DNA from 3 places in the Cytobacillus sp. BC1816 genome. Region 2 is predicted to be linked to each of the others. Evidence: a T-box and tRNA genes for the amino acid it is inferred to sense, from the RefSeq annotation. Region 2 holds a T-box; the other regions hold tRNA genes.

The links. A T-box is a leader RNA that pairs with one kind of tRNA and senses whether it is charged. The one in region 2 lies ahead of leuS (leucine--tRNA ligase), so its partner is inferred to be a tRNA-Leu.
Region 1: it has a tRNA-Leu gene. The T-box ahead of leuS (leucine--tRNA ligase) is inferred to sense a tRNA for this amino acid. The anticodon was not compared.
Region 3: it has a tRNA-Leu gene. The T-box ahead of leuS (leucine--tRNA ligase) is inferred to sense a tRNA for this amino acid. The anticodon was not compared.

What each region holds. Positions count from the first base shown of each region.
Region 1 covers NZ_CP195611.1:257,915-267,907, forward strand. The annotation lists gene ACR42H_RS01410 (PP2C family protein-serine/threonine phosphatase) at 1-488, shown strand, start outside; gene ACR42H_RS01415 (anti-sigma factor antagonist) at 549-881, shown strand; gene rsbW (anti-sigma B factor RsbW) at 878-1,351, shown strand; gene sigB (RNA polymerase sigma factor SigB) at 1,329-2,123, shown strand; gene ACR42H_RS01430 (PP2C family serine/threonine-protein phosphatase) at 2,120-2,716, shown strand; gene ACR42H_RS01435 (Tex family protein) at 2,780-4,960, shown strand; gene cmpA (cortex morphogenetic protein CmpA) at 5,121-5,234, opposite strand; gene ACR42H_RS01445 (SprT family protein) at 5,370-5,843, shown strand; tRNA gene ACR42H_RS01450 (tRNA-Asn) at 5,997-6,071, shown strand; tRNA gene ACR42H_RS01455 (tRNA-Ser) at 6,077-6,167, shown strand; tRNA gene ACR42H_RS01460 (tRNA-Glu) at 6,183-6,254, shown strand; tRNA gene ACR42H_RS01465 (tRNA-Asp) at 6,286-6,361, shown strand; tRNA gene ACR42H_RS01470 (tRNA-Gln) at 6,370-6,444, shown strand; tRNA gene ACR42H_RS01475 (tRNA-Lys) at 6,453-6,528, shown strand; tRNA gene ACR42H_RS01480 (tRNA-Leu) at 6,544-6,628, shown strand; tRNA gene ACR42H_RS01485 (tRNA-Leu) at 6,688-6,773, shown strand; tRNA gene ACR42H_RS01490 (tRNA-Arg) at 6,834-6,910, shown strand; tRNA gene ACR42H_RS01495 (tRNA-Pro) at 6,916-6,992, shown strand; tRNA gene ACR42H_RS01500 (tRNA-Gly) at 7,014-7,087, shown strand; rRNA gene ACR42H_RS01505 (16S ribosomal RNA) at 7,186-8,735, shown strand; rRNA gene ACR42H_RS01510 (23S ribosomal RNA) at 8,942-9,993, shown strand, end outside.
Region 2 covers NZ_CP195611.1:4,393,919-4,403,911, forward strand. The annotation lists gene ACR42H_RS22260 (rhodanese-like domain-containing protein) at 96-401, opposite strand; gene leuS (leucine--tRNA ligase) at 565-2,982, opposite strand; T-box leader at 3,311-3,534, opposite strand; gene ACR42H_RS22270 (3-hydroxybutyrate dehydrogenase) at 3,645-4,421, opposite strand; gene ACR42H_RS22275 (GntP family permease) at 4,479-5,798, opposite strand; gene ACR42H_RS22280 (sigma-54 interaction domain-containing protein) at 6,289-7,650, opposite strand; gene ACR42H_RS22285 (hypothetical protein) at 7,795-8,145, shown strand; gene ACR42H_RS22290 (MDR family MFS transporter) at 8,194-9,375, opposite strand; gene ACR42H_RS22295 (hypothetical protein) at 9,865-9,993, opposite strand, start outside.
Region 3 covers NZ_CP195611.1:1,173,347-1,183,339, reverse strand. The annotation lists gene ACR42H_RS06320 (Gfo/Idh/MocA family protein) at 1-153, opposite strand, end outside; gene ACR42H_RS06315 (ThuA domain-containing protein) at 155-895, opposite strand; gene ACR42H_RS06310 (response regulator transcription factor) at 912-1,640, opposite strand; gene ACR42H_RS06305 (sensor histidine kinase) at 1,642-3,432, opposite strand; gene ACR42H_RS06300 (ABC transporter substrate-binding protein) at 3,580-4,866, opposite strand; gene ACR42H_RS06295 (carbohydrate ABC transporter permease) at 4,936-5,763, opposite strand; gene ACR42H_RS06290 (carbohydrate ABC transporter permease) at 5,763-6,704, opposite strand; partial or broken gene ACR42H_RS06285 (nuclease-related domain-containing protein) at 6,879-6,992, shown strand; tRNA gene ACR42H_RS06280 (tRNA-Leu) at 7,275-7,356, opposite strand; tRNA gene ACR42H_RS06275 (tRNA-Leu) at 7,380-7,468, opposite strand; tRNA gene ACR42H_RS06270 (tRNA-Cys) at 7,497-7,570, opposite strand; tRNA gene ACR42H_RS06265 (tRNA-Gly) at 7,589-7,663, opposite strand; tRNA gene ACR42H_RS06260 (tRNA-Gln) at 7,668-7,742, opposite strand; tRNA gene ACR42H_RS06255 (tRNA-His) at 7,801-7,876, opposite strand; tRNA gene ACR42H_RS06250 (tRNA-Trp) at 7,888-7,961, opposite strand; tRNA gene ACR42H_RS06245 (tRNA-Tyr) at 7,970-8,053, opposite strand; tRNA gene ACR42H_RS06240 (tRNA-Thr) at 8,070-8,145, opposite strand; tRNA gene ACR42H_RS06235 (tRNA-Phe) at 8,164-8,236, opposite strand; tRNA gene ACR42H_RS06230 (tRNA-Asp) at 8,262-8,338, opposite strand; tRNA gene ACR42H_RS06225 (tRNA-Met) at 8,342-8,415, opposite strand; tRNA gene ACR42H_RS06220 (tRNA-Val) at 8,425-8,500, opposite strand; tRNA gene ACR42H_RS06215 (tRNA-Glu) at 8,505-8,579, opposite strand; tRNA gene ACR42H_RS06210 (tRNA-Ser) at 8,596-8,686, opposite strand; tRNA gene ACR42H_RS06205 (tRNA-Asn) at 8,690-8,764, opposite strand; rRNA gene rrf (5S ribosomal RNA) at 8,785-8,901, opposite strand; rRNA gene ACR42H_RS06195 (23S ribosomal RNA) at 9,089-9,993, opposite strand, start outside.

The sequences.
Region 1 (9,993 bases), 1.2 Mb from region 2:
ACAGTTTGCCTGAAAACCGCAATGACCCTAAAACCGTCCTGGAAAATCTGAATCGGGTCGTAGAACAGAACGTAGATTTAACGATGTTCATTACTATGTTTTATGGAATATATGATACGAACAGCCATATGTTCTCTTATGGTTCTGCCGGACACGAACCAGGACTTTTCTTTGTGGCTGAGACAGGTGAATTTACCGAACTGGCAGCGAAAGGCCTGCTCCTCGGCATTGATAAAAAAACAAAATACCGCCAGTACGAAAAAGGAGTAAATCCCGGAGATATGATTATATTAATGTCAGATGGGGTTACTGAATGCCGTACAGAAGAAGGGTTTATAGAAAAGGAATCATTGCTGGAATTAATCAAGAAATACATTCATTTAAGTGCACAGGAAATTGTTAATAGCGTATATAAAGAACTTGAAAAACTTCAGCATTTTCAATTGCGGGACGATTTTACCTTAATTATTTTAAAAAGAAATGTTTAACGGGTTTTAAGAACGGGTAAGTAGTAAAAAGCAGTTGACATGTAAAGAGGTGGGTCAGTTATGAATATTACAATAGATGTAAAAGAAAATGATATGCTGATTGAGGCAATGGTAAGCGGAGAAATTGATGCGTACACAGCACCTAAACTCCGTGAAGAACTTTTTCCTTTAACAGAAAAAGAAGGCGTGGAAATGGTGGTCAACCTATCTGAAGTCTCTTATATGGATAGTACCGGCTTAGGTGTATTTGTTGGTGTATTTAAAAATGTCCGTGCCAATAACGGCAAATTCCAGATTGTTGGCTTATCGGACCGTTTAAAGAGACTTTTCGAAATTACAGGCCTAGCCGATATTATCGATATTAACAGCGGGATTGAAGGTGGAGTACAATGAACGAGCCATTTGATTATATTGAGGTGAAAATTCCGGCCAAGCCGGAATTTGTTGGAGTAATCCGCCTGACGCTATCAGGGATTGCCAGCAGAATGGGATTTGCATATGAAGAAATTGAGGATCTTAAAATCGCTACAAGTGAAGCTTGCACCAATGCAGTCCAACACGCATACAAGCAGAATGAGCAAGGGGAAGTAGTCATCGGGTTCGGTTTATACACTGACCGTCTTGAAGTAATGGTCGCAGACAGCGGAAAAAGTTTTGACTTCCAATCTGCAAGACAAGGCATTGGACCATACGACCAGACTGATTCTGTGGAATTCCTGCGTGAAGGAGGCTTGGGTCTATACCTGATTGAAACATTGATGGATGAAGTAAGAATTCATCACAAAGAGGGTGTTACGGTCTTCATGACCAAATACCTAGAGGGAGAGCAGGTGGAGAGGGATGCAAAAACAATCTCAACCTAACCAAAAATCCAAAGAAGAAACAAATGCTTTAATCAAAGCCTACCAGCTTCACCAGGATGAAGAAGCTCAAAACGCCCTGGTACTTCAATATCAGAATTTAGTTGAAGCCATTGCCCGGAAGTACTCAAAGGGAAGATCTTATCATGAGGATATTGTCCAGGTGGGCATTATCGGCTTATTAGGGGCTATCCGCCGATATGATGAGTCTTTTGGCAAAACGTTTGAGGCCTTTGCAGTTCCTACGATTATCGGCGAAATTAAGCGCTTTTTAAGGGATAAAACCTGGAGCGTTCATGTTCCGCGCCGCATAAAGGAATTAGGCCCAAAAATTAAAGCGACCGTTGAAGAGCTGACAACAGAACTTCATAGGTCTCCAAGAGTGGACGAAATAGCCGATGTGCTTGGTGTATCTGAAGAGGAAGTGCTCGAAGCAATGGAAATGGGAAAAAGCTATCAGGCGCTTTCTGTTGACCATTCAATCGAGGCTGATTCTGATGGCGGAACAGTCACATTACTGGATATCGTCGGAAATGAAGACATGGGCTATGAAAAAGTAAATCAAATGCTTGTTCTTGAAAAAGTCCTGCATGTCCTGTCTGAGAGAGAGAAATTAATTATACAATACACATATCTTGAGAATATGAGCCAAAAAGAAGCTGGAGATAAACTGGGGATTTCCCAGATGCATGTCTCGAGACTTCAGCGCCGTGCAATCAAAAAGCTTCAGGAAGCGATCCACTCTGAAACAAATAACTCGGAGTGCCTTTCATGACCAAATTGGTTGGGGATAACATCGAAGTGATTGCTCACCAGACAGCTAAAGATGGCAAAGCTTTTTGCGGTGATGGATATTACTTCACTGCAACTGATGAATACTTTGTATGTGTGCTGGCAGATGGCCTTGGAAGCGGGGAATTCGCGTACGAAGCTTCTTCTGCTGTTGTTTCTGTCGTAGAGCAGCATCATGAGAAAGATGTAGATACGCTCATGAAGCTTTGCAACGATGTTCTTTTACAAAAAAGAGGAGCAGCAGTAGCACTGTTTAAAGTCCATTTTGCCTCCAGGGAATTTGTATACAGCTGTGTAGGGAATATTCGGTTTTTCCTGTATTCGTCTACTGGAAAACTCACCTATCCCCTGCCTGTAACTGGATATCTGTCAGGAAGGCCGCAGGTGTTTCATACCCAGCGGTTTACGTATGAAGCGGAATCTAAGTTTTTGATATACTCAGATGGCTTGAATATTCAAGGGGTTAAATCTTTGCTGAAAGCATTTCTCCCTATTGACCTTATCTCGGAAGATATAAAAAAGCAGTATCCATCTACTTCAGATGATGCTACTTTCATACTTGGAAGCTTACTCTAGAACAGGGTAAGCTTTTTGTTTTTCTTTTTGATAAAATGAAATGTGAGACTCTATGATGGAGGAATGATCTTGGAAAAAACATTGGATAGACAAAATCAAGTACTAAACCTAATCGCTGAAGAATTATCCATAGCCATTAAACAAGTAAAAAACACAATCAGCTTATTGGAAGAAGGGAACACAGTCCCGTTCATTGCCCGATACAGAAAAGAACAGACAGGTGCACTGGATGAAGTTCAAATTCGGGATATCATGGAGCGCTGGCAATACATACAAAATCTCAATCAGCGTAAAGAAGAGGTAGTCCGCTTAATTGAAGAACAGGGCAAGTTGACAGAAGAGCTAAAATCCAACATTGAAAAAGCGGTGAAGCTGCAGGAGGTAGAGGACTTATACCGGCCATACAAGCAAAAGCGCCGCACAAAAGCAACTGCAGCAAAGGAAAAAGGGCTTGAACCGTTTGCTGAATGGCTTCTCACCTTTCCCCTTAATGAAACCCCTGCTGAAAAGGCGAAAGAGTTCTTATCTGATGAAAACGAAGTAGCCACAACGGAAGAGGCAATTGCTGGAGCGAAAGATATTATCGCAGAATGGGCATCAGATGAAGCAGAAAGCAGAAAATGGATCCGTATGGAAACAGCCAAAAAGGGAACTATTGAGTCATCTGTGAAGAATAAAGAGATTGACGAAAAAGGCGTTTATGAAATGTACTACGAGTATGAGGAACCAGTGAGCAAGATTGTTCCACACCGCACACTTGCATTAAACCGCGGTGAAAAAGAAGAAGTTTTAAGGATTAACATTAAGCCAAATACCGAATTTATTTTAAAGTACTTGTATAAAAAGTGGGTAAAGGATGAACGCTCCCCTGCAGGGGCACTTGTAAAGGAAGCCATTGAAGATGGATACAAGCGTCTGATTATGCCTTCGATTGAACGTGAAATCCGCAATGAACTAACTGAAAAAGCAGAAGAACAGGCAATCATGATTTTTTCTGAAAATCTCAGAAAACTTCTGCTTCAGCCCCCGTTAAAAGGCAAGGTGGTACTGGGTGTAGACCCTGCCTACAGAACTGGCTGCAAGCTGGCTGTTGTAGATGAAACAGGAAAAGTACTTGATATCGGTGTCATATATCCGCATCCGCCTGTTTCCAAAACGAAACAAGCACGAGAGAAAGTAGTTCATATTCTAAACACATACAAAGTAGAAATGGTTGCCATCGGCAATGGAACCGCCTCAAGGGAAACCGAGCAGTTCATCGCTGACATTTTAAAGGACATGAAAGAGGAGATATTCTACCTAATTGTCAATGAAGCAGGGGCGAGCGTATATTCTGCCTCAGACCTGGCCAGAGAAGAGTTTCCTGATTTCCAGGTAGAAGAAAGAAGTGCCGTATCCATCGCCCGCCGCCTCCAGGATCCTCTTGCAGAATTGGTTAAGATTGATCCCAAGTCCGTGGGGGTTGGTCAATATCAGCATGACGTATCCCAGAAAAAGCTGACAGAATCACTCTCTTTTGTTGTAGAGACAGCGGTAAACCAAGTGGGTGTCAATGTAAATACAGCGTCATCTTCATTGCTGCAGCATGTAGCTGGCCTTTCAAAAACAGTTGCTGTGAATATAATCAAGAAACGGGAAGAAGAAGGGAAATTTACAGACCGCAAGCAGCTGAAAAAGATTCCGCGCCTTGGGGCCAAAACCTATGAACAGGCAATTGGCTTCCTGCGGATTATCGATGGGAAAGAATCTCTGGACCGGACTGGAATCCACCCGGAAACCTATGCAGTAGTAAATAAATTGCTTGCTAATCTCGGCTTTAAATCCAGTGACCTTGGAACACTATCATTAAGGGAAGCTCTAAAAGGCATAAATATCAGCCAGGCAGCCCGGGAGCTTGAAATTGGTGAACTTACACTGAGAGATATTATCGATGCCTTAATGAGACCTGAAAGGGATCCGCGTGATGAGCTGCCAAAGCCGCTGCTAAAGAAAGAAGTGCTGAAACTTGAAGATCTGCAGGAAGGGATGGAGCTTCAAGGGACAGTGAGAAATGTTGTCGACTTTGGTGCATTTGTTGATATCGGAGTCAAACAGGATGGCCTTGTTCATATATCCAAACTTAGCCGCCAATTTGTCAAACACCCGCTGGATGTCGTGTCCGTTGGGGATGTAGTAACGGTCTGGGTTGACTCTGTTGATAAGCACAAGGGAAGAGTTGCCTTAACTATGCTTGGGCCTAACTAAATTACATTCCTTTGTTTTGCTGGGTTAAAAAGCTAGTTCTTCGAGTCATAAGCCAAATCACGACGGAAATTAATATTTCTAGCGTGATTTGGCTTATGCTTGTAAGGTTTATAAAGGGCTGTAGCTGATTTAAGCGGGTATATCTCAGGCTCGCCATATTTTATGAGCAGTGTTTCTTCCTATAGAAAAACCAGCACTGATTCAGCAGTTTGATCTGATAGCGGTCCTTTTCATAAAAAGCACGCTGGATTTGATTTTGAAACCATACAGGCATCTGAATTACCTCCCGTGATTGGAATCTGATGATCGCTCCCTTGGGCAGCAAAGCGAGTTCAGAGCTATAAAAGGTATATATAATGTATGCTATAATAGGTTGTCATGTTTACGATAAGAGAGGAAAAACATTTTTATGAATGACCAGGAGCTTCAGACACTTGTTGAAAAGATATCTTTAGAAAGCTTTGGCAAGCCCTTTCGCCATCAGGCTTATTTTAATTCGCGCCTCAGGTCGACTGGCGGAAGATATATGCTGATATCACATCATGTTGAAATAAACAAAAAGTATTATGAGCAGCTTGGGGCCAAAGAATTAGAAGGAATTATTAAACATGAGCTATGTCATTATCATTTGCATTTAGAAGGAAAAGGATATAAACATCGCGATCAGGATTTCAGATTGCTAATGAAAAAAGTGGGAGCACCCCGATTTTGTTCGGCCTTGCCTGATCGTCCAAAAACAAATAGATCTGCTAAGATTCTTGTTTATATGTGTAAGGATTGCCGTCAAACTTATCAAAGAAAAAGAATAGTTGATACGAAGAAATATGTTTGCGGTAAATGCAAGGGGAAATTAGTTTTAAAAAAAGAATTGACATTAGATTAAGTTCACTTTATATTTAATAATTGTCGCAGGACAAAACAGGATAAACGGCTAATAAATTCTTCTAAAAACAAGCTTGACTTTTATAGCCTGCGTCCTTATAATATGAAGAGTCGATAAGATGTTAAGTGTTTTATCGATAAAGTTTATTATTATTCCGCAGTAGCTCAGTGGTAGAGCATTCGGCTGTTAACCGAACGGTCGCAGGTTCGAATCCTGCCTGCGGAGCCATATTTGGGGAAGTACTCAAGTGGCTGAAGAGGCGCCCCTGCTAAGGGTGTAGGTCGCGTAAGCGGCGCGAGGGTTCAAATCCCTCCTTCTCCGCCAGAAAATTCTCACAATGGCCCGTTGGTCAAGCGGTTAAGACACCGCCCTTTCACGGCGGTAACACGGGTTCGAATCCCGTACGGGTCACTTTTTTTGTTTTCGACGGTTTTATGTGGATGGTCCCGTGGTGTAGCGGTTAACATGCCTGCCTGTCACGCAGGAGATCGCGGGTTCGATTCCCGTCGGGACCGCCATTTGTTATTGGGCTATAGCCAAGCGGTAAGGCACCGGACTTTGACTCCGTCACTCGCAGGTTCGAATCCTGCTAGCCCAGCCATTTTTGATGAGCCATTAGCTCAGTCGGTAGAGCATCTGACTTTTAATCAGAGGGTCGAAGGTTCGAGTCCTTCATGGCTCACCATTTTAATTTCATATTGCGGGTGTGGCGGAATTGGCAGACGCACCAGACTTAGGATCTGGCGCCGCAAGGCGTGGGGGTTCGACTCCCTTCACCCGCACCATTAATTACCATTGAGATAAGTACTACGTTTTGGTATGATGTTACTTGTCGCTTCATTAAGCGGTCGTGGCGGAATGGCAGACGCGCTAGGTTGAGGGCCTAGTGGGGGCAACCCCGTGGAGGTTCAAGTCCTCTCGGCCGCACCAAAAAAGTTGTTGACATTTGAATTTCATGTTGATATAATATAAGAGTTGCTTTTAAAAGATGCGCCCGTAGCTCAATTGGATAGAGCGTTTGACTACGGATCAAAAGGTTAGGGGTTCGACTCCTCTCGGGCGCGCCATATTACGGGGAGTAGCTCAGCTTGGTAGAGCACTTGGTTTGGGACCAAGGGGTCGCAGGTTCGAATCCTGTCTTCCCGACCATTCGGGAAACGATAATTATATGCGGGTGTAGTTTAGTGGTAAAACCTCAGCCTTCCAAGCTGATGATGAGGGTTCGATTCCCTTCACCCGCTCCAAACTTACTGATTGATCTTTGAAAACTGAACGAACAAAAACGTCAACGTTAAATCATTAGTCTTTTTTGAAAAGACAACTTATGAGCTTAATCAACTCTTATATGGAGAGTTTGATCCTGGCTCAGGACGAACGCTGGCGGCGTGCCTAATACATGCAAGTCGAGCGGACAGATGGGAGCTTGCTCCCTGAAGTCAGCGGCGGACGGGTGAGTAACACGTGGGCAACCTGCCTGTAAGACTGGGATAACTCCGGGAAACCGGGGCTAATACCGGATAATTCTTTCCCTCACATGAGGGAAAGCTGAAAGATGGTTTCGGCTATCACTTACAGATGGGCCCGCGGCGCATTAGCTAGTTGGTGAGGTAACGGCTCACCAAGGCAACGATGCGTAGCCGACCTGAGAGGGTGATCGGCCACACTGGGACTGAGACACGGCCCAGACTCCTACGGGAGGCAGCAGTAGGGAATCTTCCGCAATGGACGAAAGTCTGACGGAGCAACGCCGCGTGAGTGATGAAGGTTTTCGGATCGTAAAACTCTGTTGTTAGGGAAGAACAAGTACCGGAGTAACTGCCGGTACCTTGACGGTACCTAACCAGAAAGCCACGGCTAACTACGTGCCAGCAGCCGCGGTAATACGTAGGTGGCAAGCGTTGTCCGGAATTATTGGGCGTAAAGCGCGCGCAGGCGGTTCCTTAAGTCTGATGTGAAAGCCCCCGGCTCAACCGGGGAGGGTCATTGGAAACTGGGGAACTTGAGTGCAGAAGAGAAGAGTGGAATTCCACGTGTAGCGGTGAAATGCGTAGAGATGTGGAGGAACACCAGTGGCGAAGGCGACTCTTTGGTCTGTAACTGACGCTGAGGCGCGAAAGCGTGGGGAGCAAACAGGATTAGATACCCTGGTAGTCCACGCCGTAAACGATGAGTGCTAAGTGTTAGAGGGTTTCCGCCCTTTAGTGCTGCAGCAAACGCATTAAGCACTCCGCCTGGGGAGTACGGCCGCAAGGCTGAAACTCAAAGGAATTGACGGGGGCCCGCACAAGCGGTGGAGCATGTGGTTTAATTCGAAGCAACGCGAAGAACCTTACCAGGTCTTGACATCTCCTGACAACCCTAGAGATAGGGCGTTCCCCTTCGGGGGACAGGATGACAGGTGGTGCATGGTTGTCGTCAGCTCGTGTCGTGAGATGTTGGGTTAAGTCCCGCAACGAGCGCAACCCTTGATCTTAGTTGCCAGCATTCAGTTGGGCACTCTAAGGTGACTGCCGGTGACAAACCGGAGGAAGGTGGGGATGACGTCAAATCATCATGCCCCTTATGACCTGGGCTACACACGTGCTACAATGGATGGTACAAAGGGCTGCGAGACCGCGAGGTTAAGCGAATCCCATAAAACCATTCTCAGTTCGGATTGCAGGCTGCAACTCGCCTGCATGAAGCCGGAATCGCTAGTAATCGCGGATCAGCATGCCGCGGTGAATACGTTCCCGGGCCTTGTACACACCGCCCGTCACACCACGAGAGTTTGTAACACCCGAAGTCGGTGGGGTAACCTTTTGGAGCCAGCCGCCTAAGGTGGGACAGATGATTGGGGTGAAGTCGTAACAAGGTAGCCGTATCGGAAGGTGCGGCTGGATCACCTCCTTTCTAAGGATATTTACATGAAACGTGACGCGTTTTGTTCGTTCAGTTTTGAGAGTTCAATCTCTCAATGAAAGATTCGTTCTTTGAAAACTAGATAATGATTATGAAGAAGCAATAACCGAGTAATCGCCATTTTAGTGAATTCTCTCTATGTTAAATAGAGTAAAAAACCTTTGATCTTGTTCATCTTCGATGAACCTGTCAAATACGGTTAAGTTAGAAAGGGCGCACGGTGAATGCCTTGGCACTAGGAGCCGATGAAGGACGGTACTAACACCGATATGCTTCGGGGAGCTGTAAGTAAGCTTTGATCCGGAGATTTCCGAATGGGGAAACCCCCTATCCGTAATGGGATAGGATCTTTACCTGAATACATAGGGTATGGAAGGCAGACCCGGGGAACTGAAACATCTAAGTACCCGGAGGAAGAGAAAGCAAACGCGATTCCCTGAGTAGCGGCGAGCGAAACGGGATTAGCCCAAACCAGGAGGCTTGCCTCCTGGGGTTGTAGGACACTCTATACGGAGTTACAAAGGAACGAGGTAAATGAACAGGTCTGGAAAGGCCGGCCAGAGAAGGTAAAAGCCCTGTAGTTGAAACTTCGTTCCCTCCAGAGTGGATCCTGAGTACGGCGGGACACGAGAAATCCCGTCGGAAGCAGGGAGGACCATCTCCCAAGGCTAAATACTCCCTAGTGACCGATAGTGAACCAGTACCGTGAGGGAAAGGTGAAAAGCACCCCGGAAGGGGAGTGAAAGAGATCCTGAAACCGTGTGCCTACAAGTAGTTAGAGCCCGTTAATGGGTGATAGCGTGCCTTTTGTAGAATGAACCGGCGAGTTACGATTACATGCGAGGTTAAGTTGATGAGACGGAGCCGCAGCGAAAGCGAGTCTGAATAGGGCGAATGAGTATGTGGTCGTAGACCCGAAACCAGGTGATCTACCCATGTCCAGGGTGAAGTCCAGGTAACACTGGATGGAGGCCCGAACCCACGCACGTTGAAAAGTGCGGGGATGAGGTGTGGGTAGCGGAGAAATTCCAATCGAACTTGGAGATAGCTGGTTCTCTCCGAAATAGCTTTAGGGCTAGCCTCATGTAGTAAGAGTCTTGGAGGTAGAGCACTGTTTGGACTAGGGGCCCCCATCGGGTTACCGAATTCAGACAAACTCCGAATGCCAAAGACTTATCCATGGGAGTCAGACTGCGAGTGATAAGATCCGTAGTCAAGAGGGAAACAGCCCAGACCACCAGCTAAGGTC
Region 2 (9,993 bases):
ACTTCCTTTCAGATTTTTTTATCAGCTTGTCCAATTTTCTGAATTTTTAAAACTAAAACACAAAAAAACGAAGCCTGCTGCGGCTCCGCTCTTCTCTATTTTGTTTCACCCTGCCAGTTCAGCATGCCCCCGGTCATATTGCGGACTTTATATCCCTGGTCCTGCAAATAGTGGCATACGTTTCCGCTGCGATTGCCAGAACGGCAAATAATAATGTACTCCGTATCTTTATCAAATTTATCAAGATTCTCAGGTATCGTGCCCATACGGATATGTCTCGCCCCTGGAATCATGCCGGATGCAACCTCTTCATCTTCCCTTACATCGACAAGCTCAAGTTTCTCCCCTTCTTCAAGCTTTTTTTGCAATTCTTCTGTTGTTATCTCTTCAATACGTTCCAATCCTAACACCCTTTCTGAAAAGCCTTTTAAATAGAACTTAGCATTAAATAATGCTGCCACTCCTATAATACCCTATATGGGACGAAAAATATAAATAGGAAGTTTCTATAACACAAATACAAAACCACCTCTGACAAATAGAGGCGGTTTCATCTGGTATACCTTAATTTGCAACGATATTCACAAGTTTACCTGGCACAGCGATGACTTTACGGACGGTTTTTCCGTCAATTTGTTCTTTTACTTTATCATCGCCCATTGCGATTTGCTCCAATAAATCTTTTTTGGCATCGGCTGGAACCATAAGCTTTGCTTTAACTTTGCCGTTGATTTGGATAACGATTTCGACTTCATCATCTGTCATTTTAGCTTCATCATATGCAGGCCAAGCTTCATACGCAATGGATTCACCATGCCCTAATTTAGACCAAAGCTCTTCGGACATGTGAGGAGCAATAGGTGAAAGCATTTTAACAAAGCCTTCTGCAAAGGTCTTTGGAAGTACATCTGCTTTATATGCTTCATTGATGAATACCATCATTTGAGAAATAGCTGTGTTGAAACGCAGCCCCTCGTAGTCTTCAGTTACTTTTTTCACCGTTTGGTGGTAAACCTTTTCAAGGCTGCTGCCTTCTTCGATGTCCTTAATTCTCGGACTTAATTCACCAGTCTCTTCCACAAACAAACGCCAGATCCGGTCAAGGAATCTTCTTGAACCATCCAATCCATTTGTAGACCATGCGATGGAAGCTTCAAGAGGTCCCATAAACATTTCGTATAGACGAAGAGTATCAGCACCATGGCTTGCTACAATTTCATCCGGATTAACGACATTGCCTTTTGATTTACTCATTTTCTCATTATTTTCCCCAAGAATCATACCTTGGTTAAATAACTTTTGAAACGGTTCCTTCGTATGGACAACTCCCACATCATAAAGGACCTTGTGCCAGAAACGGGCATATAGGAGATGAAGAACCGCATGTTCAGCTCCGCCGATATAAATATCAACCGGAAGCCATTCTTTTAATTTCTCAGGGTCTGCAAGAGCTTCACTGTTTTTCGGATCAATATAGCGAATATAGTACCAGCAGCTGCCTGCCCATTGCGGCATTGTGTTGGTTTCCCTGCGGCCTTTTTTGCCTGTTTCAGGATCCACGACATTAACCCACTCATCGATGTTGGCTAATGGTGACTCTCCAGTGCCGGATGGTTTGATTTCCGTTGTTTTTGGAAGCACTAATGGCAGCTGATCTTCCGGCACGGCAGTCATTGTGCCATCTTCCCAGTGGATCACTGGAATCGGCTCGCCCCAATAGCGCTGGCGGCTGAATAGCCAGTCACGAAGACGATAAGTAACCTTCTTAGTGCCAATGCCTTTCTCTTCAAGCCATTCGATCATTTTCTCAATCGCTTCCTCTTTGTTTAATCCATCAAGGAAATCTGAGTTTACATGCTCGCCATCGCCAGTGTACGCTTCTTTTTCAACATCTCCTCCGGCAACGACTTCTTTAATAGGAAGATCAAATTGCTTGGCGAACTCATAGTCGCGCTCGTCATGAGCTGGTACCGCCATGATGGCCCCAGTTCCATAGCTGACTAAAACATAATCTGCAATCCAGATTGGCATTTTTTCGCCATTGACCGGGTTAATCGCATAAGCGCCAGTGAAGACACCTGTTTTTTCTTTAGCAAGATCTGTCCGCTCTAGATCGCTCTTGCTTTTTACTTTGTCAATGTAAGCCTGAACTGCCTCACGCTGCCCATCTGCTGTAATTTTTTCAACAAGCACATGTTCTGGAGCAAGAACAGCATATGTTGCACCATATAATGTGTCAGGTCTTGTGGTGAAAACAGTGAACGTGCCATCATGGTCTTCAATATTGAACGTTACTTCTGCTCCTTCAGAACGGCCGATCCAGTTTCGCTGCATATCTTTAAGGCTCTCTGGCCAATCCAATAAATCAAGATCTTCAAGCAGGCGATCCGCATAAGCCGTAATTTTAAGCATCCACTGCCTCATTGGACGGCGTTCTACCGGATGGCCTCCGCGTTCACTTTTTCCGTCAATGACCTCTTCATTTGCAAGTACTGTTCCAAGTGCGGGACACCAGTTAACAGCTACTTCATCGATATATGCAAGTCCTTTTTCATAAAGCTTTAAGAATATCCACTGAGTCCATTTATAGTATTCAGGGTCTGTTGTGTTTACTTCACGATCCCAGTCATATGAAAAACCTAAAGCCTTAATCTGGCGGCGGAAGGTGTTGATATTCTGTTCTGTGAATTCAGCAGGATCGTTTCCTGTATCAAGGGCATATTGCTCGGCAGGCAAACCAAATGCATCCCAGCCCATTGGGTGAAGGACATTATAGCCCTGCATGCGCTTCATACGGGAAAGGATGTCTGTTGCCGTATATCCTTCCGGGTGACCGACATGAAGTCCTGCGCCTGAAGGATAAGGGAACATATCAAGCGCATAAAACTTGCGCTTGCCTTTATCTTCAGTTGTTTTGAAAGTTTTATTTTCTTCCCAGTAGCCTTGCCACTTTTTTTCAATCTCCTGATGATTGAAACTCATTTTTGTTTCCTCCTATTATTGAAAATAAAATCAGGCTCTTTTCTTGTAAACCGTTTTTTGGCTTATGAATATTGCCCGTTGATTTTAGCAGGAAGCACTTAGCGAACCCGCGGGGAGAGAGGAGAGCCTCCTCGGCTTCGCCTGCGGGGTCTCTAACTTCTCTCACTTCCCGCAGGAATTGAATGAGCACCGCACTTAGAAAATGCGTCAGCATTTTCGAGGATCAAGTGCCCCCCGCTACAATCAACTCAGATAGTTAAACTTAGTCTGTAAGCAACGAACTTTACAAATCAGCCTAAAAAATAAAACAAAAAACCTCTCATCCCAAAAAAGGGACGAGAGGATTATGTATAAATCTCCCGCGGTACCACCCACATTAGTGAACATGTCACTCGCTTCATTCATCCTTAACGCGGAAAACGGCAAGCATTACTGGTCCTTCACACTTGCTGCTCCAAGGCGAGTTCATGATGTGCCCGGCTGACTTGCACCTTCCGTCAACTCTCTAAAACGGGCTGTTGCACCACTACTGCTCCTTATCTAAGCATTTTAGTATAAGAATATGACTATTGTAATAAATTTCCCGCCAGGATGCAAGTAGGCTTATCCTGACAGGAATTTAATAACTAGAATATGCAATGCTTTTCGAAATGTGATTGTATTTACTGAACAGTATATCCTCCATCGATAACTGCCGCCTGTCCTGTAATTCCTTTAGCTCCGTCACCAGCCAAAAAAATAGCATAATCCGCAATCTCTTCTACCGTCAGCAGCCTCTTTTGCGGCACTAAGGGATAAATAACTTCTTCCAGCGCTTTTTCAATAGGTACATTTCTTGTTTTAGCAAGATCATTCAGCTGATTTCTTACGAGTGGTGTATCTACATAGCCCGGGCAAATGGCATTAACCGTAATGCCATCTTCAGCAGCTTCCAATGCTGCGACTTTAGTAAGGCCTATAACGCCATGCTTGGCACTGTTATAAGCTGCTTTCCCCGCGAATCCAACAAGACCGTTAATGGATGCCATGTTCAGAATACGGCCGGACTTTTGTTTTTTCATAACGGGTATGACATGTTTAATGGCCATGAACGGTGCAGTCAGCATTACTTTGATCAGAAACTCGAATTTCTCAGTAGGAAAGTCTTCAATAAAGGAAACATGCTGCAGCCCTGCATTGTTAATGAGCACATCCAAGGCACCGAATTGGCTGACAGTTTCATTGATGGCCGCTTGTATATCAGACTCTAAGGTCACATCACATTTAAGCCCGATTGCTTCAAAACCTTCATGCTGCAAATTTTCTGCAGCTTTTTTCACGGCCTCTTCCTGAATATCTGTCAGAACAATTTTCGAGCCGTGTTCAGCAAATCTCTTGCCAATTTCATAGCCAATTCCCTGCGCTGCACCGGTTATAAAAACTACTTTATTTTGTACCATGAATAAGCTCCTTTCAAAAACAAAGCCGGGGCTCCATTGTATGGGCCCCTGCCGAAATTAGATTCCCAGACCAAGTGAGAATAAGATAATAGCCAATGCTAACCCAATTAGTGGAACAATTACCGTTACAGCAGCCACAGCCCCATATGCAGCCTGATGAGATTCCCCGCAGATAGCCCGTACAGTGGTAACAACATAGCCATTATGCGGCAAAGAGTCCAGGGCACCAGATGAAATGGCAACCGTTCTGTGCAGGGCTTCTGCATTGACGCCCATGTCCATATAATGCGGGGCCAGAATCGGCAATGCAATGGCCTGCCCGCCTGAAGCTGAACCGGTCATGCCGGCGATAACACTTACTGCTATGGCACCGCCTATCAGCGGGCTTCCAGGAATGCTTGTCATCCAATCTACAGCTGTGGCAAATGCAGGCACTGCCTTTGCCACTCCGCCAAACCCGACAACAGCAGCTGTATTCCCTATCGCTATCAATGCGCCTAATGTCCCATCAGACACAGCATTCCAGAAATTTGTGAAATACTTTCTATTCAATAGATATGTGGCAATAACTCCGCCCAGTAATGCAAGAATAAGTGCAGATTGTGCAAGAGAGTCATGGAATATAAATGAGATAATTAAAACGACAGCTAATGGGAGAACTCCCATAAGAGGGTGCGGTAATTCCTTATTCTCAGTTACAGGATCCTGCTTGCGGGATTCAAAGGTTTCTCCTTTGTTTACAGCCTTTGTGATCATGCGCTTCAGCCACCAGTAGCCAAAAATCATCATGAACACAGCGACAATTAAGCTGACTTCCCAGCCTGCATATGGAGTCGTTCCAAGAAATTCAATCGGAATCCAGTTTTGAATTTCCGGTGAACCCGCAGAAGTCATCGTAAAAGTTACAGATCCAAAGGCAAGTGCTGCTGGGATGAACCTTCTTGGAAGATTTGCCTGTTTAAATAAACTTAATGCCATTGGATATACGGAGAAAGCAACTACGAATAAACTGACTCCGCCATAAGTTAAAATAGCACAGGAAGCGACAATGGCAAGAACGGCATATTTCATTCCGAGCTTATCCACTACCATTTTGGATACACTGTCAGCCGCACCGCTGTCTTCCATTACCTTCCCAAAAATTGCACCCAATAGGAACATTAGGTACCATGATGTAACAAACCCTGAAAAGCCGGACATATAGTTCCCGACCAAATTGGCCTCTCCTTCACCTGCCAGCTGCGGAAATAATGGCATGCCGCTAAAAAGAGCTACAAACAAGGCAGATAACGGCCCGACAACCAGCAGGTTCATTCCCCGCATAGTCAGGAAAATCAGCAGGGCAAGCCCGCCTATTAATCCAATCATACTTAGCATTTCATTTCCCCCTTTGTTTTTAAAAATAGGCTGTTTTCGCAAGGTTTGCTGCTATTTGTATACTATTTACTGAGTTGATTGCAGCGGGACAGGAGAGACCTCGCGGAAAGCGAGCAGCCTGGAGCGGAAATCAACGGACAACATGAATAGGCGAAAAACAACAATTTATACGAAAAGAGCCTAAAAATAAGAAAAACTTTTCATCCCCTTTCTTTGAAAACGTTTGCAGAAAAAATCAGAAAAATAACTTGCTGAGAAAAGATAATGCAAGAGTCGTGCCAACTTGAAATGCTTGCAGATAAAGGGAATTGTGAACAATTAGTGAATCCTTTTTCCAGGATTCTGGAATACACAGGGAACAAGTCCACTGATATAATAGACTAGTTTTCTGATAATTACGTCTAATACTGGGACTAAGTGTACATAAAATTACTAGAATGAAAACAGTCCAGAATTCTGGAACATATTCCGAATTTCTGGACTGTTAATCTTATTCAATTCCATATTTCTTTAGTTTTTCATACATAGAAGATTTACTGATGCCTAGAGCTTTTGCAGCTTCTAATCGGTCCTGGTTATATTTGCTCAAACTTTGGGTCAATATCCGCTTTTCTGTTTCTTCCAGAATGTCCTTCAAGTTCTTTTTTCCAACGGGATAAACAGCAGATTCTTTCATGTAATCCGGCAATGATTCTGTAGTGATACTTTCATTGCTTGTTAAATGAATGGATGCCTCAATTACATTTTCAAGCTCCCTAATATTGCCGGGCCAGCTATATTGATGAAACTTTTCAATTACCTCGTCTTCAATTGCACTAATTCTCTTTCCCGATTTTTTTGTTATTTTCTTGATAAAGCTATCGATTAGGAGTGATAAATCTTCCATCCTGTCGCGCAAAGAAGGAATCATGAACGGCACAACATTAATCCGATAGAATAGATCCTCCCTAAAGCGCTTTTCTTCCATCATTTTTTCGAGCGGTCTGTTCGTTGCAGCGATAATCCGGACATCTACTTTAACCGGAGAAGTCGAACCCACGCTTTCAATCTCGCCTTCCTGCAGGGCACGCAATAACTTCACCTGCATATTAAGCGGCATATCTCCGATTTCATCCAAAAATAAGGACCCTCCATCAGCAAGCTGGAATTTCCCCTTTTTACCTCCCTTTTTTGCACCTGTAAAAGCACCTTCTTCATAGCCAAACAGTTCAGACTCCAACAGATGTTCCGGGATGGCTCCGCAGTTAATTTTCACAAATGGCTGATGGCTCCTGTTGCTGAGCTGATGTATGCTGTGTGCAAATAGTTCTTTTCCAGTCCCGCTTTCCCCGCGGATTAATACGGAGATATCACTGGCTGCCACCATTTTCACCTTTTCTTTAAGACTATGAATCTGGCTCGAGTTTCCCAGAATATCATCAAGGCTGTATTTTACACTTGGATCAATTTCCTGGATAAAGCTCTGGATTTTTGTCAGCATGCTCTTTACATGGCTGTTCATCTGCATCCATTCCTTTGTATCTCTAAAAAAGACTGTCCCGAAAGCGCCAATTACTTCGCCATCAGAAAAAATGGGAATGCGATTTGCTATCATATAGTTGCCTCTTATATATTGCAGGTCTGCAATTTCTTCCTTGCCTGATTCTGCCACTATATGCATACGTGAATTTTCAATTACCTCAGACACATGCTTCCCCAGAACCTGTTCCCTCTCCACTTCCAGAAAATCGCAATAATTTTTATTAATGTAAATAATCGTTCCTTCTTTATTCACAACTACAAGCCATCCAAAAGCGTTCTCAACAATGGTTTCGACAATCTCCACAGGCAGATCGAATAATGCACTTTTCATTTGAATCCCCTCATTTAGGACAATCTACTATTTATGATTACCATTTTATCATATTTTTCTGAAAACAAATTCACTTCAATGGGTATTCTTATTGCTTTTACTGCCCATAACATTAGTAATCGGCAGACATGGGAGGTGTTTCAGATGAAAGGCATCTATCTGATTAATCCGCACTGGCAATATGGAAACAAATCAAAACAGGAATGCGTTCAAGTGCAAAAACAGGCGCTGGAAACCTATATTAAGGACCATAATATTTTTACAGTGAAACTAAATCAATGGCAGCTGAATGAATATTACACCATTCCTCATGCCCTTTTGTATGATTTGAAGCAAAAGAAGGCAGATCTGGATGTCCTGCTTCTTTATTCAGAAGAGGTTCTCGAAGATTTTATCAATTCTTATCCAGCGAGATGGCTGATTTTGAAAAGCTTCTTCAATGAAGTTGTATTTGCTGATAAGAAAAAAGAAAATTACTTTGAAGGTGCCGGTTAAGAATTAAAATTTCAAAAAACCTGCAGCGCACAACTGCAGGTTTCTTTCTTATGATACATGCGCCAATTTTTTAGGCTCCTTCAATTTCCGGTCATAAACAAGAGTTGTCAGAATGGCAAAAATAAATAAAACTATTAATACAGCAAACAGCATGGAGATTCCGTAAAGGTCAACCAGAATTCCCCCCAGTAAAGGCCCGATCATCCTTCCGCCTGTAGCGGTGCTGTTTACGATTCCCTGGTAAAAACCTTCCCGCCCTTTAGGAGCAAGCTGGTTGGCAATAGTCGGAACCGCTGGCCATATTAGCATTTCGCCAATCGTCAGAATAACCATGGCTGTGATAAAAGCTGAGAATTGCTCGGCACTTGCTGCAGCAGCAAATGAACCTATAAATATGACCATGCCCGCGACCATCTGAACCTTAAGTGTTTTAAACCATTTTACCAAAGCACCGATAAACGGCTGACCCAATACAATCAGGGCTCCATTTATAGTCCACAGCAAGCTGTATTGCTTTAAAGAAATATTCAATTCCTGTGTATAAGCAGCAATAGTCGATTGCCATTGCACATATCCGACCCAGCACAATAAATAGCCTGCACATAATATGAGCAGCGCATAAAGCTTGGTATGATTTTTAACCTTCCGATTTTCCTGAAGGATGGAGGTCTGCTGACCTGAAACAGTATTTATTCCCCTGTATCCCAAAACAGCGATCAGTAAAAAAACGATATACATGACAGTATTGGCCAGAAAAATCAACTGAAAAGAGTACGAAGCCACAAGACCGCCGAGAGCAGCACCAATGGCAACACCGGCATTCTGAGCTACATAAATGGCATTGAAAGCTTTGCGGCCGCCTTCCTTCCAGACAGATCCCGCCATCGCAAACATAGAAGGAAAAACAATGCCAGATCCAAATCCAACAAAGGTGAGGAACCCCACGTATGCAGGCCAGCCGTGCCAAAAGGTTAAACCGAGGAGCGCCATTACCGTGATGACAATTCCAAGAAGAATTGAACGATAGCCGCCTATTTTATCATATAGGCTTCCCCCTATTAAATTTCCTGCGACGCTGGCAGCTGCGTTCACCATCAAAACCAGGCCGGCAACCGATAAGGACTTGCCTAAGTGGTCATGAATGTAAATTGTATTAAGAGGCCACAAAAAAGAAGATCCGGTTACATTCACTGCCATCCCAATAATTAAAAGCCATAAGGTCCGCGGCATAAGATTACGCCCCTTTTTCCAAATTTTTTTATGTCAGCCGGCATATTACCAGCCGGTACTATTTCGAAATCCAAAATAATTTTAGTTGGTTTTTCATGTCCTTGCAATAGGTTTTCATTCGATTTTAATAGACAGAATACTTCTTCTTTTATAGTTGAAGCTGAATGTGGATTTTTAGAATGCACCTATTAAGAATAGTTCGTTAAACGGCACAAAAATAAAGCCCCGATTTTGAAAAATCAGGGCTTTCCATATTTCATAAAATAATTAGAGTTTGAATGTCGATAACTGTCTAGCTCCATAAGGAATGCTTCGACAGCTTTATCATCTAAAAGCGCTTAGGGAGAGCGCCTCTCCCCCCCGGGGTCACAAGCTTGTCTTGTTGCGGCTCATAGTTGCAGGGCTCGACTATGCTTGTCGCCCCTGAGCAGCCGCCTCCACATTTCGGTTTGTCTTGCTGAGGCTGGCGGGGGTGGACTTCCGCTTTCCTTATGATGATTGTTCCGGCTCAGGGTGAAATTTTGATTTTACAGGCTGGCCGCCTGACTTTTCATAGTTCTTTTTCGACTGCTTTACCGCATCAAAATCCCGGCCAAGTTCAACGTCCTGACTATTGGC
Region 3 (9,993 bases), 2.1 Mb from region 2:
CGCCCCGTACAAGCCGGCAAACACATTTGCACGCTCTTCATTAATATCACATACCGCTGCAATGACAGCACCGCTGCTTGCATGATATTCAGGCATATGCCTATGCTTGGCTATACTTCCACAGCCAATTATTCCAATTTTGAGTTTTTTCATCTTAATTCTCCACTCCTTCTTGACTCACTCTAATTCTCTCCAATGGCTTCGCATTCCCATAGACCGGTACAGGAAGATCAGCTGGTTTAGCCCAATTAACAGCATTTTTAATAACCTGCTGAACGTCCTTATGATAATAAGTTGGATATGTTTCATGTCCTGGGCGAAAATAAAAGATTTTCCCTTTTCCGCGCCTGTATGTACAGCCGCTCCGAAAAACTTCTCCGCCTTCAAACCAGCTCACCATTACAAGTTCATCCGGTGCCGGGATATCAAAATGTTCCCCATACATTTCTTCTTTTTCAAGTTCAATATATTCTCCAAGTCCTTCTGCAATGGGATGGCCTGGATCTACAATCCAAATCCGTTCCTTTTCATCCGCTTCTCTCCATTTTAAATCACAGGATGTTCCCATCAATGCTTTAAAAATTTTAGAGAAATGGCCAGAATGCAGGACAATCAGCCCCATTCCGTCCAGCACTCTTTGTTTTACTTTTTCAACGGTTGCATCCTCAACTTCCCCATGCGCAAGATGTCCCCACCAGACCAAAACGTCTGTTTCCTGTAAAACAGCATCACTAAGTCCATGCTGGGGCTCATCCAATGTAGCTGTCTTTACTTTATGATCTTCTTCCTTTAAAAAGTCTGCAATGGCACGGTGAATACCATCCGGATAGACAGACTTTACCTTTTCATCCCTTTGTTCATGTCGATTCTCATTCCAAACAAGCACGTTGATCATGATCTTCCTCCTTCTGTTAATTCATACTTCGATATTCATTTGGGGAAATCCCCACTGTCTTTTTAAACACTTTGCTAAAATACTTTTCATCCTGATAGCCGACCTGGAAAGCAATTTCATAGATTTTCAGTTTAGGGTTCTGCAGAAGCTCTTTTGCCTTGTTCATTCGAACATTCGTAATAAAATCTGTTATGGTAGCCTGGTATTCCTGTTTAAACTTCCTGGAAATGTACTCCCTGCTTAAATAAAATCTATCTGCAATTTCCTGCAGGTTAATATCCTTGTTATAGCTTTCCAGCAAAAACTGTTCTATTTGCTGAATCACATTCATCTCTCCGTCATGCTCCTGCTTGCATTCCTCAGGAGTACTTTGCTGTTTCCATTCATTTATAGCTTTTTCCAGGGTTTCATTCAGTATTTCAGGATCAATAGGCTTCAAGATATAATCAAAGCTTTTATAACAGATGGCATTCCTCATATAGTCAAAATCATCATATCCGCTGACGACAATCGTCTTGCTGGATAAACCCGAAGAATGAATCCATTTTAAAAGGCTTATGCCATCTCTCTTTGGCATGCTCATATCAGTGAATATGATTTCCGGGCGATGCTCTTTAATCAGCTTTATGGCCTCATTTCCATCAACAGCCTCCATGATTGTGTCAATACCAAAGCGGCTCCAATCTCCCAGAAGAAGCAAGCCTTCCCTCACATGTTTTTCATCATCCACAATAATTGCTTTCATCTTATCCACCTTCCATCCTTTTTGGAAGTTTAATAGAAACAAGCAGCCCGCCTCGCTCAAGATTCTTAAGCTGCAGGAATGCCCGATTGCCATAATAGAGTTTTAACCGGGTGTAAACATTCTTCAGTCCGATATTCGTTAACTCACCCTTTTGCCCCATCCTGTCATTCATCAAATGAAATCGGATTTCCTCCAGCCTGCTCTCAGAGACGCCTGTGCCATTATCCTCGATCAGAATATCCAGATAAAATTCATCCTGTCTGCAGGTGATACTAACCTCTCCAGCTTTTTCCCGCGCATCAAAACCATGCTTAAAGTAATTCTCCACTATTGGCTGTAGAATCATTTTCGGAACAGGAAACCCCATTGCTGCTTCATCAAGCTGAAAACTGAACTGAAGCTGGTCACCAAACCTCTCTTTTTGCAGCAGGAGATAAGACTTGGTATGTTCGATCTCTTTTTGAAGAGGAACCATATCCTCCTCCATATTCATACTGTACCGCATGATTTTAGAAAGGCGGGTAACAGACGAATAAATCTGCGGACCCTGATTTTTTAATGCTGCTGTTCCGATAGACTGCAACGCGTTATATAAAAAATGCGGATTAACCTGTGACTGCAGAACCTTTAGCTGATTGGTCTTGTTTTCAAGCTGAAGTTTATACTCCCGATTGATTAAATCATTAATTTTATCGATCATTTGTTTAAAACGATCACCGAGATAGCCAATCTCATCATTGCCGAAAGATTGAAAACGGACATTAAGGTTTCCCTTTTCAACCTGATCAATATATTTCAGCAGGATTCTGATTGGTGAAGTGATTCTAACAGAGATAAATAGAGTGGCAAGAATAACCAGTATGAGTCCTATTACACCAAACATGATATTGATTTTCGCCACGCTGAATGCACTTTCATATAAAGTGATATATGGGACACGCTTAACAAGATACCAGCCGCCAGAATTTTGCGATAATTGATCGTATATCATGACGCCGTTGAAAGAACCTTCTTTCCATTCAACCGTGCCATTTTCTTTATTTGTACTCATTACCCAATCGATCCAATCAGTCGACTTAGAATCTTCATCAGTTTCATCAGTTGAACGGTAGATCAATTCACCTTCAGGAGATATTATATAGAATTCTTCATTTTCACCCGAATAAAGATTACGGCTGATATTGGTTATTTGATCTGGTGAGAACTCCAGTGAGATATATGCCAATACATCATCTGATGGAATATTGATTAAAGATCTGTGAAGCGTTATTACATTTTTAGGCTTTTTGTCCTCAGGCTCCTTTATCTTATGAATAGGCTCAAGATACATATTACTTGGACTTTCTTTGGCTTTTACGTAAAATTCCTGATTGGCATTTGTCAGCTTCTTTGAAAAAATAACTGTAGAGCGCCTGGAAGCTGTTATAAGACGATCTTCCTTTGCAACAGCAATGTTAACTCTTTTGATATTTTCTTCTGCATACAGTATGGTAGAAATTACATTTCTTACAGCTTCCACTGCCTGATAATTATTTTCCTTTTGGGGATCTTTTAAAAAGTTTATTAAACCTGGATTATTGTAAAGGGATAGTGTTAATCCGTCCAGCTCATTTATGTAACCCTCCAGGTTCACTTTTCCTTGATATAATAGGTTGCTATTTTCCTTAATGGCCTGGTCTTTCAATGATTCCGCTGTATGATAATAAGTGATGATTATAGACGCCCCAAATGGAACGATCGTGGCTACCATCAATAGAACAATCAGTTTATTTCTAATGCTCTTTTTGAACATTTACATCCCCCGCTGCTTTGTCTTTTACAATAGTATAAAGCGAACTTCCCTTTTTGGGGATGCCTTTTTGTTATGGGGTTTTGCATATAATTAAAATATAAAACAGAAAGCATATCTTCCGCAGACATGCTTCCTGTTTAACCAAATTTATTTCAGATTATCCCAGGATGCCTGGAAGCGTTCTACGACCGTATCATAGTCAATCTTTCCTGCAGCGTATTCCTGGATTGTTGCAGCAAACTCTTTATTTGCACCATCCGGCCACCTGAACCATGTCCAAGGAACGGTTTTCTCTTCCTTAGAATACTCAAGAATATGCTGTCCAAGCGGGCCTAAACCGGTTGGTTCTATATTGTCGAAGGCAGGAATGAACGCAAACTCTTCTGTGATATAACGCTTTCCTGTTTCAGAAGAAACCATCCAGTCAAGGAATAATTTTGCTTCTTCAAGATGCTCTGAATTTTTATTAAGAACCCAGTTGTTCGGAACGCCTACCGGTAAACGGTCTGCTTCAGCCTCATCATCAGTAAGCGGAATTGGCAGGAATCCCATATTAATTTCAGGGTTGATTTCAAGAATCATGTTTTCTGTCCAGTTCCCCTGCTGAAGCATTGCTGTATTGCCGGATGCAAATAGCGTTACTTGCGTATTATAATCTGTTGTTAATGGATTATCATTTCCAAAGTTTATTTCAGTATCAAGCACTTCTTTGAACTCTTTAAATTTATCATTGCCAGTAATTTTTTCAGATCCGCTGTATAAGCCCTCAATAAATGCCACCGGATCTTCCTGCTGTGCAAATGGAATATTTAGTAAATGCTGGCCAATGACCCACCACTCTCCATAACCGGCAGAGAAAGGAGTAATTCCTTTATCTTTTAGTTTTTCAGAAGCATCCTTCAGTTCAGAAATCGTATTAGGTGGTTCAGTGATGCCTGCTTCTTCAAATAAATCCTTATTATAAATGAAACCGTATCCTTCAAGGTTTACAGGCATTCCATAAAGTTTGCCGTCTGTATCAGTCATTGGAACTTTTCCAATTGGAAGCACATGCTCTGCCCAAGGCTCATTCGAAAGATCTGCAAGATGCTCTTTCCAAAGCTCCAATTCTTTAAATCCGCCATTGTTAAAAATGTCAGGCTGTTCGCCGGATGCAAACTTTGCTTTTAATGCAGCACCATAATCAGCACCGCCGCCGACTGATTCAAGCTTTACTTTAATATTCGGATGCTCTTTTTCGAATTCACCGATCATTGCCTGAAGCTGATCGGCAATCTCCACTTTAAACTGGAACAAATTCAATGTTACCACTTCATCATCATTATTTGAATCATCCTTTGGCTTTTCATCCCCTGAAGAGCTGGAAGAAGAACAGCCCGCCATAATGCCCGCCATCAGAACCAATGACAGCAGTAATAGAGCAAAGCGTTTCATTTTGTTTCCCCCCTGAATAATTTTTTATATAAACTTTAACAGCCCATATGGCCGCAAAAGTCTCTATAACTACTTGATGGAACCTTGTGCAATGCCTTTAATAATATGCCTCTGCAGAAACAGGAAGAAAATAACAACAGGTGTAATGCCCATCACAAGGGCGGCCAGTCCCATGTCCCATTGCTTTGTATATTGTGCAAAGAATGAACTTGTGGCCAAAGGAATCGTCCTTAGTTCTGCATCCTGAAGCACAAGAAGTGGCAGAAGATAATCATTCCAGATCCATAATGTATTTAAAATAATAACCGTTACAGTGATTGGCTTTAGAAGCGGAAAAACAATTCTCCAAAAGACCCCAAACTGGCTGCACCCATCAATTCGGGCCGATTCTTCTATCTCTATTGGAACTGTTTTAATAAATCCGTGATACAGGAAAAGCGATAATGGTACACCAAAGCCAAAATACATAATGATGAGACCAGGTATGCTGTTTGTCAGATTCAGCGTGCCTCCCAGCTTCATCAGCGGTATCATGACCGTCTGGAAAGGAATAACCATCGCAGATACAAATAACGCAAACAGGATTTTGCTGAATTTCCCCGGGGTTCGGACCATCTTCCAGGCAGCCATGGAACTAATGACAACCAGTCCAATATTGCTGATCACCGTAATTATAAGCGAATTCCAGAAGGCCCGCGGGAAATTAATAATATCCCATACCTTCAAGTAATTGGAGAATAAAAACTCCTGCGGCCACGCTGCAGCATCAATCAAAATATCTGCAAAACCTTTTACAGAATTGATGATCACGAAATAAAAAGGTATGAGGAATATGATTCCTAATACGATTCCGATAATCTCGAGCAGAAACGTAACCTTCGTATATCTGGGACTCATTAGGCCTCAACCTCCCTTTTCTTGGTCATCATAACCTGAACCGTTGTAAAAATTGCTACAACAAGGAAGAACAAAATGGATTTCGCGGTACCCAGACCATACCGGTTATTCTGGAATGCTTCCTGATAAATATTAATTGCAACAGATTGTGTTGAATTAAATGGACCTCCGCCTGTCAGTGAAATATTCAGGTCGAAAATCTTAAATGCCATTGAAATAGTTAAAAAGAAACAAATCGTAAACGCCGGCAAAATAAGAGGAATAATAATTTTCGTCAGAAGTGTCCAGCTTGATGCCCCATCGATCCTGGCGGCCTCCAGCAATGTCTGATCAACCCCCTGCAGCGCTGCAATATAAATAACCATCATATATCCGCTGATCTGCCAGGCAAACACAATTACAATTCCCCAGAATGCTGTTGACTCATCCCCAAGCCATGGCAGCTTAAATACGGATAGATCTGTAAGATTTCCAATTGCAGCAAACCCTTTTACAAAAATAAACTGCCAGATGAACCCAAGCAATAATCCCCCGATAACATTAGGAATGAAGAACACAGTCCGCAATAAATTTCTGGACTTCAATGCTGCGTTCAATAATAATGCAAGCCCAAAACCTAGTAAATTACTAATAATAACCGAGGCTAACATAAACTTGGTAGTAAAAATGAAGGAATCAAAAAACTTGGGATCATTTTTAAAGATCTTTATATAATTTTCAAGTCCGACCCACTCAACTACAGAACTGACACCATTCCAGGAAGTAAAAGAATAATAAATTCCCATCAAAAAAGGAATGATTTGAATCACCAGGAAAAAAATCAATGCCGGTCCTACAAATGCGCTGTATGTTAGCATTTTTTTCAGATTTGCTTTTTTCCTGGATACTGTTTTAACCTCTGAATTGACTGCTGCTTCCCCGACTTCAATCTTTGTCTCCAAATCTCTTCACCGCCCCCTCATCTCTTGCAAACGCTTTCCTACATTATATTTGAAACCGTTTGCATATATAGGTGACTGGATTGACTAAAATGGTGCAATATTTTGACTTCTTTAAAAGGATTAGCTTGTGGAAATGGAAAACATTGCATAGAATGAAGCTATCTTGAACATAGAGATGTGGGCTTTTTCCAAATAGATTCATTATTAATCACTGGAGGCTGCATCTACATTTTTGAAGTCAAGAATTATGAGGGAGACTTTTATATCGAACAGGACAGATGGTATACAGCACCATCCTAATAAAAGTTGTTTCAATGCAGGGTTCCGAAAGATTCAGAGGGTGGTTTCGAGAGGGGGTTCTTAACTGTTCGGAAGGTTCCTATGAAACAAGATAAACCAGGTTTGAATTACTAAAGTAAGCAACAGATGTGTGTTACGTCCAAGATAGATAATATTACATCACAATCAGCAGAATGGCTGCATTGATATTTGCTATCCGCTTTAAAAATTTGCACAGATATTAATTAAACAACAAAAAAAGATTTCCCTATTGGGAAACCTCTTTTTAGATACCGGTGGTCGGGGTCGAACCGACACTCCAGAAGGAACACGATTTTGAGTCGTGCGCGTCTGCCAATTCCGCCACACCGGCATATTAAAATGTAGTAAATCTTGTGGTGCCGAGGACCGGAATCGAACCGGTACGGTAGTCACCTACCGCAGGATTTTAAGTCCTGTGCGTCTGCCAGTTCCGCCACCCCGGCGTATATCAGCGAATCAAGATTTAGATTATGGAGGCGGCAACCGGATTCGAACCGGTGGTAAAGGTTTTGCAGACCTCTGCCTTACCACTTGGCTATGCCGCCATAAAATGAAGTTTATTCTGGAGCGGAAGACGGGATTCGAACCCGCGACCCTCACCTTGGCAAGGTGATGTTCTACCACTGAACTACTTCCGCAAAATGGCTGGGCTAGCAGGATTCGAACCTGCGAGTGACGGAGTCAAAGTCCGGTGCCTTACCGCTTGGCTATAGCCCATTGATAGTTCATATCACATTTATATGAGAGTTATACTCGTACTGTTACTATAAATTTATGGGGCGACTGATGGGAATCGAACCCACGAGTGTCGGAGCCACAATCCGATGCGTTAACCACTTCGCCACAGCCGCCATTATAATATTGGCAGGGGTAGTAGGAATCGAACCCACATCAAAGGTTTTGGAGACCTTCGTTTTACCATTAAACTATACCCCTATATAAATTGGTGGAGGGGGGCAGATTCGAACTGCCGAACCCGAAGGAGCGGATTTACAGTCCGCCGCGTTTAGCCACTTCGCTACCCCTCCATATTAGCATAAAGAATGGTGCCGGCAAGAGGACTTGAACCCCCAACCTACTGATTACAAGTCAGTTGCTCTACCAATTGAGCTACACCGGCAAATCAATTCAGTAAAGGTGGCTCAGGACGGAATCGAACCGCCGACACAAGGATTTTCAGTCCTTTGCTCTACCGACTGAGCTACTGAGCCACATATTATTTACTTTTTGTAAAAATGGCGGTCCGGACGGGACTCGAACCCGCGACCTCCTGCGTGACAGGCAGGCATTCTAACCAACTGAACTACCGGACCAGATTGCGGGGGCAGGATTTGAACCTGCGACCTTCGGGTTATGAGCCCGACGAGCTACCGGACTGCTCCACCCCGCGACAATAATATGGTGGAGGATGACGGGATCGAACCGCCGACCCTCTGCTTGTAAGGCAGATGCTCTCCCAGCTGAGCTAATCCTCCAAAATGGTGACCCCTACGGGATTCGAACCCGTGTTACCGCCGTGAAAGGGCGGTGTCTTAACCGCTTGACCAAGGGGCCAATATAGAAATTATAATGGCGGAGAGCAAGGGATTTGAACCCTTGATACGCGGTTAGCGTATACACGATTTCCAATCGTGCTCCTTCGGCCACTCGGACAGCTCTCCATTTGGCTCCGCAGGTAGGATTCGAACCTACGACCGTTCGGTTAACAGCCGAATGCTCTACCACTGAGCTACTGCGGAATAATGATATTTGTAAAACAGCCCGGCAGCGTCCTACTCTCACAAGGGGACAGCCCCTAACTACCATTGGCGCTGAGAAGCTTAACTTCCGTGTTCGGTATGGGAACGGGTGTGACCTTCTCGCCATCGCCACCAGACTATTTTTTCAAAGACAAGTATTATTATACCGTCTTTTTATCATTTTTCAAGAGGAAATTTACTTTTTTTCGTTCCCTCAAAACTAGATAATGCATGAAGAAGCATTTGCCGAGTATTCACCAATGACTTGTCTAGCTTCGGCTCCTAACTTCTCTCGAAGTTGAACAGTCGCCTCCGCTTTTCGTTTTGGTTAAGTCCTCGATCGATTAGTATCAGTCAGCTCCACATGTCGCCACGCTTCCACCTCTGACCTATCAACCTGATCATCTTTCAGGGATCTTACTAGCTTGACGCTATGGGAAATCTCATCTCGAGGGGGGCTTCATGCTTAGATGCTTTCAGCACTTATCCCTTCCGCACATAGCTACCCAGCGATGCCTTTGGCAAGACAACTGGTACACCAGCGGTGCGTCCATCCCGGTCCTCTCGTACTAAGGACAGCTCCTCTCAAATTTCCTGCGCCCACGACGGATAGGGACCGAACTGTCTCACGACGTTCTGAACCCAGCTCGCGTACCGCTTTAATGGGCGAACAGCCCAACCCTTGGGACCGACTACAGCCCCAGGATGCGATGAGCCGACATCGAGGTGCCAAACCTCCCCGTCGATGTGGACTCTTGGGGGAGATAAGCCTGTTATCCCCGGGGTAGCTTTTATCCGTTGAGCGATGGCCCTTCCATGCGGAACCACCGGATCACTAAGCCCGACTTTCGTCCCTGCTCGACTTGTAGGTCTCGCAGTCAAGCTCCCTTGTGCCTTTACACTCTGCGAATGATTTCCAACCATTCTGAGGGAACCTTTGGGCGCCTCCGTTACTTTTTAGGAGGCGACCGCCCCAGTCAAACTGCCCACCTGACACTGTCTCCCGCCCCGATAAGGGGCGCGGGTTAGAATTTCAATACAGCCAGGGTAGTATCCCACCGACGCCTCCACCGAAGCTAGCGCTCCGGCTTCTCAGGCTCCTACCTATCCTGTACAAGCTGTACCAAAATTCAATATCAGGCTACAGTAAAGCTCCACGGGGTCTTTCCGTCCTGTCGCGGGTAACCTGCATCTTCACAGGTACTATAATTTCACCGAGTCTCTCGTTG